Regions from separate parts of the Streptosporangium sp. G12 genome, predicted to be linked through region 2. Evidence: riboswitches for the same ligand, from Rfam matches in the RefSeq annotation. Region 2 holds a riboswitch; the other holds the start of a gene.
The links. Region 2 has a riboswitch for thiamine pyrophosphate ahead of thiC (phosphomethylpyrimidine synthase ThiC). Riboswitches for the same ligand answer to the same signal wherever they lie in the genome.

Region 1 (3,400 bases), on a different contig from region 2:
GGCGGGTACGCCGGAGGCTCGGCCGCCAAGGAACGGCTGCTGCGCATCGAGTCCGCCGCCGTGCTCCGCGGGCCCGGCGGGCCCGGCGGCGCGTAGCCCGCCTTCCCCCGGGGGACCCCCTGGGGCCCCCTGTGACCGCCCACGACCACCTATACGACCGGAAGCCGAGCCGTAGGGCGGCGTGGTCAGGAGCGGCGCCGGAGCGCGCCGAGCCCCAGGGTGACGAGACCCGCGACGAGGAACGCGCCGACGGACGCGCTCATCCACGGCTGCGGGACGAAGCCGAGCGCGTCGCGGGCGCCGTTCCAGAACGAGGTCCACCACGCGACCTCCGGGGCGGCCGGCAGCGCGGCGAGCATCCACCAGGTCACGAAGCCCAGCACCCACGGGAGCACCATGAGCGGGCGCGAGGGCGCGGTCTCCGAGATGTCCCAGCGCCTGGCGCCGCCGAGCAGGAAGTAGTCCGCGGCGAGCACCGCGAACATCGGCACGAAGACCGCCCCGATGAGGCCGAGGAAGCCGGTGTAGGTCTCGGCGTTGACGAAGATCGCGAGCAGGGTGACCAGCACGCCGATGGCCACGGAGATGATCCGGCGGTCCAGCCGGGGCAGCAGGTTCTGCAGCGACATCGCGGTGGAGTAGACGTTCACGAACGACTGGTCGGTCTCGCGCAGCACCAGGATGCCGAAGAACAGCGGGCCGAGTGCCGCGGCCACGAAGGGGTCCCAGACCTGGTTCGGGTCGTTGCCGACCAGCGCGAGCGCCGCGATGCCGAGGACCAGGCAGGCCACCTGGGCGATCGTGTAACCGCCGACGACCCCGGTGAAGGCGGCCCTGCCGGAGCGGGAGAAGCGGGCGAAGTCCGCCGCGACCGGCACCCACGAGACCGACAGCGCGATCACGTAGTCGACCGATGGTGCGAACGCCTCCCAGGATCCGCCGCCGATCGCCGGTCCCCGCTGGAACAGGGCGACCATGAACCAGATCATCGAGATCACCACGCCGGCGGTGACGTACCTGCGGAGCAGGCGGACCGCTCCCAGCGGCCGGATGGTCAGCGCGGTGGTGATCACCCCCGCGACGACCACCCAGACCGCGTAGGGCACCTCGACGCCGAAGGATCCGGCGATGGCCTGGGCGCCCTGGGCGATGACCCACAGCTCGAAGGCCCCCCAGCCCAGCATCTGGACGATGTTCAGCACGGTCGGCAGGTAGGAGAGCCTGGCCCCGAACAGCCCGCGCAGCAGGACCATCGCCGGAGCGCCGGTCCGCTGCCCGGGAATCGCGGCCAGGCCGACCATCGCGGTACCGATGACGCTGCCCACGACGGCGGCCAGGATCGCGGCCACGAAGCTCAGCGGCCGGTCGCCGAGCGGATTGATCAGCGCGATCGCGCCGGAGAACCCGAGCAGGCTGACACCCAGGTTGGCCCAGAGCGCGCCCTGGTCGAGCACGCCGAGGGCCTTGGGAGGAGCCTCGCCGAGCGTGAGGGGCGCCTCGGCCGCACCGGAGTCCCCGGAATCACCGGAGCCCTTGGAATCAACGGCGGCAGACGTCATCACGCACACTCCCTACGCCGGCATTACCCGGACAGGTTCATGCGGTCGGCGGCGCGTCGGAGGTCGATGAGACCCTCCGCGTGGTTCCGCCCTCTCAGCCCGGTTACGCCCGAGCTCCCGCGGTAGACATTCGCCCTGATTATGCCATTCATTCCTTTCTTGGCAAGAGTCTCGGCGGAGGCTCCCCCTCACGTCTCGGCGAGGGCTCCCCCCCTCGCGCGGTTCGGACGGCTCAGGCGACGAAGGGGTCCTGGCCGCTCTCGGCGATCATCGGACGCCCCGCGCCGTCCCAGGACCGCATGCCGCCGCCGACGTTGATCGCGTCCCAGCCGACGTGGTTGAGCCAGGCGGTGGCGTTCGCGGAACGGCCGCCGACCCGGCAGATCACGTAGACGGGCGCGCCCTTGGGCACCTCGTCGACCCGGGACTGCAGCTCACCCAGGGGGATGTGGACGGCGCCGGGCGCGTGCCCGGCACGCCACTCGTCGTTCTCGCGCACGTCGAGCAGGAACGCGTCATCCGGCACGGCCTGCGCCTCGACCTCAGGAACACTCATGCGCCCATTGTTCCAACTCCTCCACCGGATGGGACGCAAAGCCCCGTGGATGCCCTCATCCGGACCTTCGATTTCCCCTGATAGCAGGCCAATTCGGTACGTCCAGCCCTACCGGGTCACCCGACCCGCGGCTGCAGCCGGGCAGCGAGGCGGACGGGGTCAGGGCACGTCCCAGAAGGCGAGTTCGTGAGCCATTCCCTCGGCGAAAAGCTTCCCGGCCCTGTCCGGATCCGGCGCCACCTCGTCGATCATCACCGCGATGCGCCCGGTCAGCTCGGCGAAGGCCGGGTGGGCGTAGGTGTCGACCCAGGCGCGGTAGCGGGGTTCGGCGGGCGGATTCTCCGCCAGGGCGCGGCCGAGCGTGGAGTAGCCCCACATGCAGGGGTAGAGCGCGGCCAGGCCGTCGGCGTAGACGGCCGCGGAGTCGAGCAGGAAGGAGGTGTACGCCGCGCAGGCCGGGCCCTTCCTCGCCCCGCCGAGGTCGGCGCCGAACTCGGCCGACAGCGACCGGTGCAGGCTCAGCTCCTCGTGGAAGGTGGAGTGCGCCAGGTCCACCAGGTCGCCCAGATGCCCGTCCGGGGCCTGCCAGGCGAGTCGCGAGAAGACGCGGACGTAGTCGAGCAGGAACAGGTAGTCCTGCTCCAGCCACGACCGGAACACCGGCTCGGGCAGATCTCCCCGCGCGATGCCCGCCACCGTCGGATGGGCGAGCTGCGCCTCGACGAGCGGGCGGCCGATGACGTGGAGTTCCTCAGAAACGCTCATGGGTCGGAGATTGTGTCAGGTCAGGGCGGCGGCGCCGAAGGAGACGCTGAAGCGCCTGCACCAGATGGTGACGGACTTCAGGCTGTCGAGGTCGGCCCCGGCGGGAATGACGTAGTTGGCGTTGCCCTTGTTGCCCTTCAGGTCGCCGAGTTCGAGGTGCTTGCCGTCGTCCAGGTTGAACCATCCCGCGTTGCCCTTCTTGACGGGCTGGTCACTGAGCCAGACCCGCAGGTCCGGGCCGTCGGAGGTGTTCAGGTCCTCGATCCGCAGGACCCGGCTCCCGTCGGGCAGCTCCAGCACCCTCGCCCTGCCCTCGGTCTCGTGCTCGTGGGAGATGAACGTGCCCGTGGCCAGGACCTTCGGCTCCGGGTCCTGAGCGGTCTCGGTGGCCCTGGCGGGCCCGCCCGTCTCGTCCTGCCGGGTGGCCTCCGGCCCGGGGGACGCGGCCGCGGCGGGCAGCGCCTCGTTCACCTCGACGGTGGTGAACAGGCGCCATGGCTGGAACAGGTACAGCGCGACA
Region 2 (3,400 bases):
CGCGATCTCGTCGAGGACCTCGGGCTCCATCACGTAGATGCCGGTGTTGGCGGTGTCGGAGAAGACCTGGCCCCAGGTCGGCTTCTCCAGGAAGCGCTCCACCCTGCCCTGGTCGTCGACGATGACGATGCCGAACTCCAGCGGGTTGGGGACGCGCTTGAGCCCGATCGTGACCATCGCGCCGTTCTCGCGGTGGAAGCGGATCATGTCGGTCAGGTCGATGTCGGTCAGCGCGTCGCCGGAGATGACCAGGAAGCGGTCGTCGCGGAGCCGGTCGGCGGCGTTCTTCACGCTGCCCGCGGTGCCGAGCGGCGTGTCCTCGGTGGCGTAGTACAGGCTCATGCCGAGCTCGTCGCCGTCGCCGAAGTAGTTGCGGACCAGGGCGGCCAGGAACTGCACGGTGACCACCGTCTCGGTGAAGCCGTGCCGTTTCAGCAGGCGAAGCACATGCTCCATGATCGGCCGGTTGATCACGGGTAGGAGAGGTTTGGGCTGGTTCGCGGTCATCGGCCGGAGCCGTGTCCCCTCCCCGCCCGCCATGACGACGGCCTTCACAGATCACCTCTTAAGGCGTTTGGCCTCGCTTGTCAGCTGACGCACCTGTACCCAATACAGCACCCCGGACCACCAGTACAGGCCGGTGCCCCAGATGGCCAGGGACCAGCCGACGATCCCCGCCACCTCGCCGTACCAGGAGGGATGGTGGGCCAGGAAGAGCAGTGGGAAGGCGTAGAGCAGGTTGGCCGTGGCGGCCTTGCCGAGGAAGTGCACGGGCAGCGCGGGACCGTACCCGAGGCGGCGCAGGATGATCGGGATGCCCAGCAGCATCACGTCGCGCAGCGGGATGGCCAGCGCCAGCCACCAGGGGATGATCTCGCGCATGGCGAGGCCGAACAGGGTGGCCAGGATGTAGAGCCGGTCGGCCAGCGGGTCGAGCAGGCGGCCGAGCCTGCTGGTCTGGTTCCAGGCACGGGCGATCTTGCCGTCGAGCCAGTCGGAGAACCCCGCCAGCATCAGCAGGGCGACGGCCCAGCCGTCGGCCTTCGGGCCCAGCACCAGCCACAGGAAAACCGGCACCCCCAGAAGCCTGGCCAGGCTCAACGCGTTGGGAACCGTCCAGATTCGGTCCTCGGCCCCCGATGCTTCCGGATTCACCGGCTGATCTCCCTCCCCGTACCTGATGGTGACACTACTGCGTCGGATGCGGCCGGGTGGATGGTGGGCGCGGGGGATACGCGTTATCGTTCCGTTCGACCAACGCGGGAGCCCGGAGAACCGGGCTGAGAGGACGGCCGAGACAGCCGCCGACCGCCAGAACCTGCTCCGGGTAATGCCGGCGAAGGGAGTTTGCGCGATGACCGACGCGCGTATTTCCAGCTCCAAGATCTACCAGGGCGACCTGCGCGTCCCCATGCGCGAGGTGCGCCTGACCGACGGGACCGCGGTCACGCTGTACGACACCTCGGGCCCCTACACGGACCCGTCCGTGACCACCGACGTCACCCGCGGCCTGCCGCGCCCGCGCGAGGAGTGGATCCTGGAGCGGGGCGACACGGTCCGGTACGGCGGCCGGCCCGGCGCCCCCGGCGACGACGGCTACCGCGACCGCGACGCCTGGGCCCGCGACCTGCGTTCCCTCGACGCGGTCTTCACCGGCGGCGGCGACCGGCCGCTGCGCGCGGCGGGGGCGCCGGTCACCCAGTTCGCCTACGCCCGCCGCGGCCTGGTCACCCGGGAGATGGAGTTCGTCGCGGTCCGCGAGGGCGTGACGCCGGAGTTCGTCCGCGCCGAGGTGGCCGCAGGGCGGGCGATCATCCCGGCCAACGTCAACCACCCCGAGAGCGAGCCGATGATCATCGGCCGCAACTTCCTCGTGAAGATCAACGCCAACATCGGCAACTCGGCCGTCGCCTCGACCATCGAGGAGGAGGTGGACAAGATGACGTGGGCGATCCGGTGGGGCGCCGACACGGTGATGGACCTGTCCACCGGGCGCAACATCCACACCACCCGCGAGTGGATCATCCGCAACTCCCCGGTGCCGATCGGGACCGTCCCGCTCTACCAGGCGCTGGAGAAGGCGGGCGGCGACGCGGCCCGCCTGTCGTGGGAGATCTACCGCGACACCCTGATCGAGCAGTGCGAGCAGGGCGTGGACTACTTCACCGTCCACGCGGGGGTGCGCCTGGCCCATGTGCCGCTGACCGCGCGGCGCAGGACCGGGATCGTCTCCCGGGGCGGCTCGATCATGGCGGCCTGGTGCCTGGCGCACCACCGCGAGAGCTTCCTCTACGAGCACTTCGCCGACATCTGCGAGATCCTGGCCCGCTACGACGTGGCGTTCTCGCTGGGCGACGGCCTGCGCCCCGGATCGATCTCCGACGCCAACGACGAGGCCCAGTTCGCCGAGCTCAGGACGCTGGGCGAGCTCACCGGGATCGCTCACGCGCACGACGTCCAGGTGATGGTCGAGGGGCCCGGCCACGTCCCCATGCACAAGATCAAGGAGAACGTCGACCTGCAGCGCGAGCTCTGCGCCGACGCCCCGTTCTACACCCTCGGCCCGCTGACGACCGACGTCGCGCCCGGCTACGACCACATCACCTCGGCCATCGGCGCGGCGATGATCGGCTGGTACGGCACGGCGATGCTCTGCTACGTCACGCCCAAGGAGCACCTGGGCCTGCCGGACAGGGACGACGTGAAGACCGGCGTGATCACCTACAAGATCGCGGCACATGCGGCCGACCTCGCCAAGGGCCACCCGGGCGCGCAGGCATGGGACGACGCGCTGTCCGACGCCCGGTTCGAGTTCCGCTGGGAGGACCAGTTCGCCCTCTCCCTGGACCCCGAGACCGCCCGGTCCTTCCACGACGAGACGCTGCCCGCCGCCCCGGCCAAGACCGCGCACTTCTGCTCGATGTGCGGTCCGAAGTTCTGCTCGATGAGGATCAGCCATGACGTGCGCAGGTTCGCCGAGGAGCGCGGCCTGACCGGCGCCGAGGCCCTGGAGGCGGGGATGCGCGAGAAGTCGGAGGAGTTCTCCCGCGAGGGCGGCCGGGTCTACCTGCCCGTGGAGGGTCTCTGAGCCGCCAAGATCGACCAGGTGGCGTACTGCCCGCGCTTCCGTACCCTCTACCCTTCAAACCATGACCAATGACACCACGCTCTTCCTGGGGCAGTGGATCCGCTCGCCGGGCACCGTCGGAGCGGTGGCGCCGAGCTCGCGGCGGCTCGCCGAGACGGTGGCCTCGCCGATCCCGCACCGGGGCGACCCGGTGATCGTCGAGCTCGGCCCCGGCACGGGCGCGTTCACGGCGGAGATCCAGCGCCGGCTGGGCGGCCGGGGGCACCACATCGCCGTCGAGATCAACCCGAAGCTGGCCGAGTTCCTCGCCGC

Region 1: linked by a shared signal. The riboswitch ahead of ACVCAG_RS21765 (cytosine permease) and the one ahead of thiC (phosphomethylpyrimidine synthase ThiC) in region 2 are both predicted to bind thiamine pyrophosphate.

What each region holds. Positions count from the first base shown of each region.
Region 1 covers NZ_JBRIQO010000014.1:66,001-69,400, forward strand. Annotated here, with positions in the region: gene ACVCAG_RS21760 (methylated-DNA--[protein]-cysteine S-methyltransferase) at 1-96, shown strand, start outside; gene ACVCAG_RS21765 (cytosine permease) at 186-1,559, opposite strand; TPP riboswitch at 1,551-1,690, opposite strand; gene ACVCAG_RS21770 (rhodanese-like domain-containing protein) at 1,792-2,115, opposite strand; gene ACVCAG_RS21775 (TenA family protein) at 2,275-2,880, opposite strand; gene ACVCAG_RS21780 (DM13 domain-containing protein) at 2,896-3,400, opposite strand, start outside.
Region 2 covers NZ_JBRIQO010000025.1:27,960-31,359, reverse strand. Annotated here, with positions in the region: gene ACVCAG_RS33305 (sugar phosphate nucleotidyltransferase) at 1-555, opposite strand, end outside; gene ACVCAG_RS33300 (CDP-alcohol phosphatidyltransferase family protein) at 559-1,155, opposite strand; TPP riboswitch at 1,250-1,362, shown strand; gene thiC (phosphomethylpyrimidine synthase ThiC) at 1,355-3,088, shown strand; gene ACVCAG_RS33290 (rRNA adenine N-6-methyltransferase family protein) at 3,150-3,400, shown strand, end outside.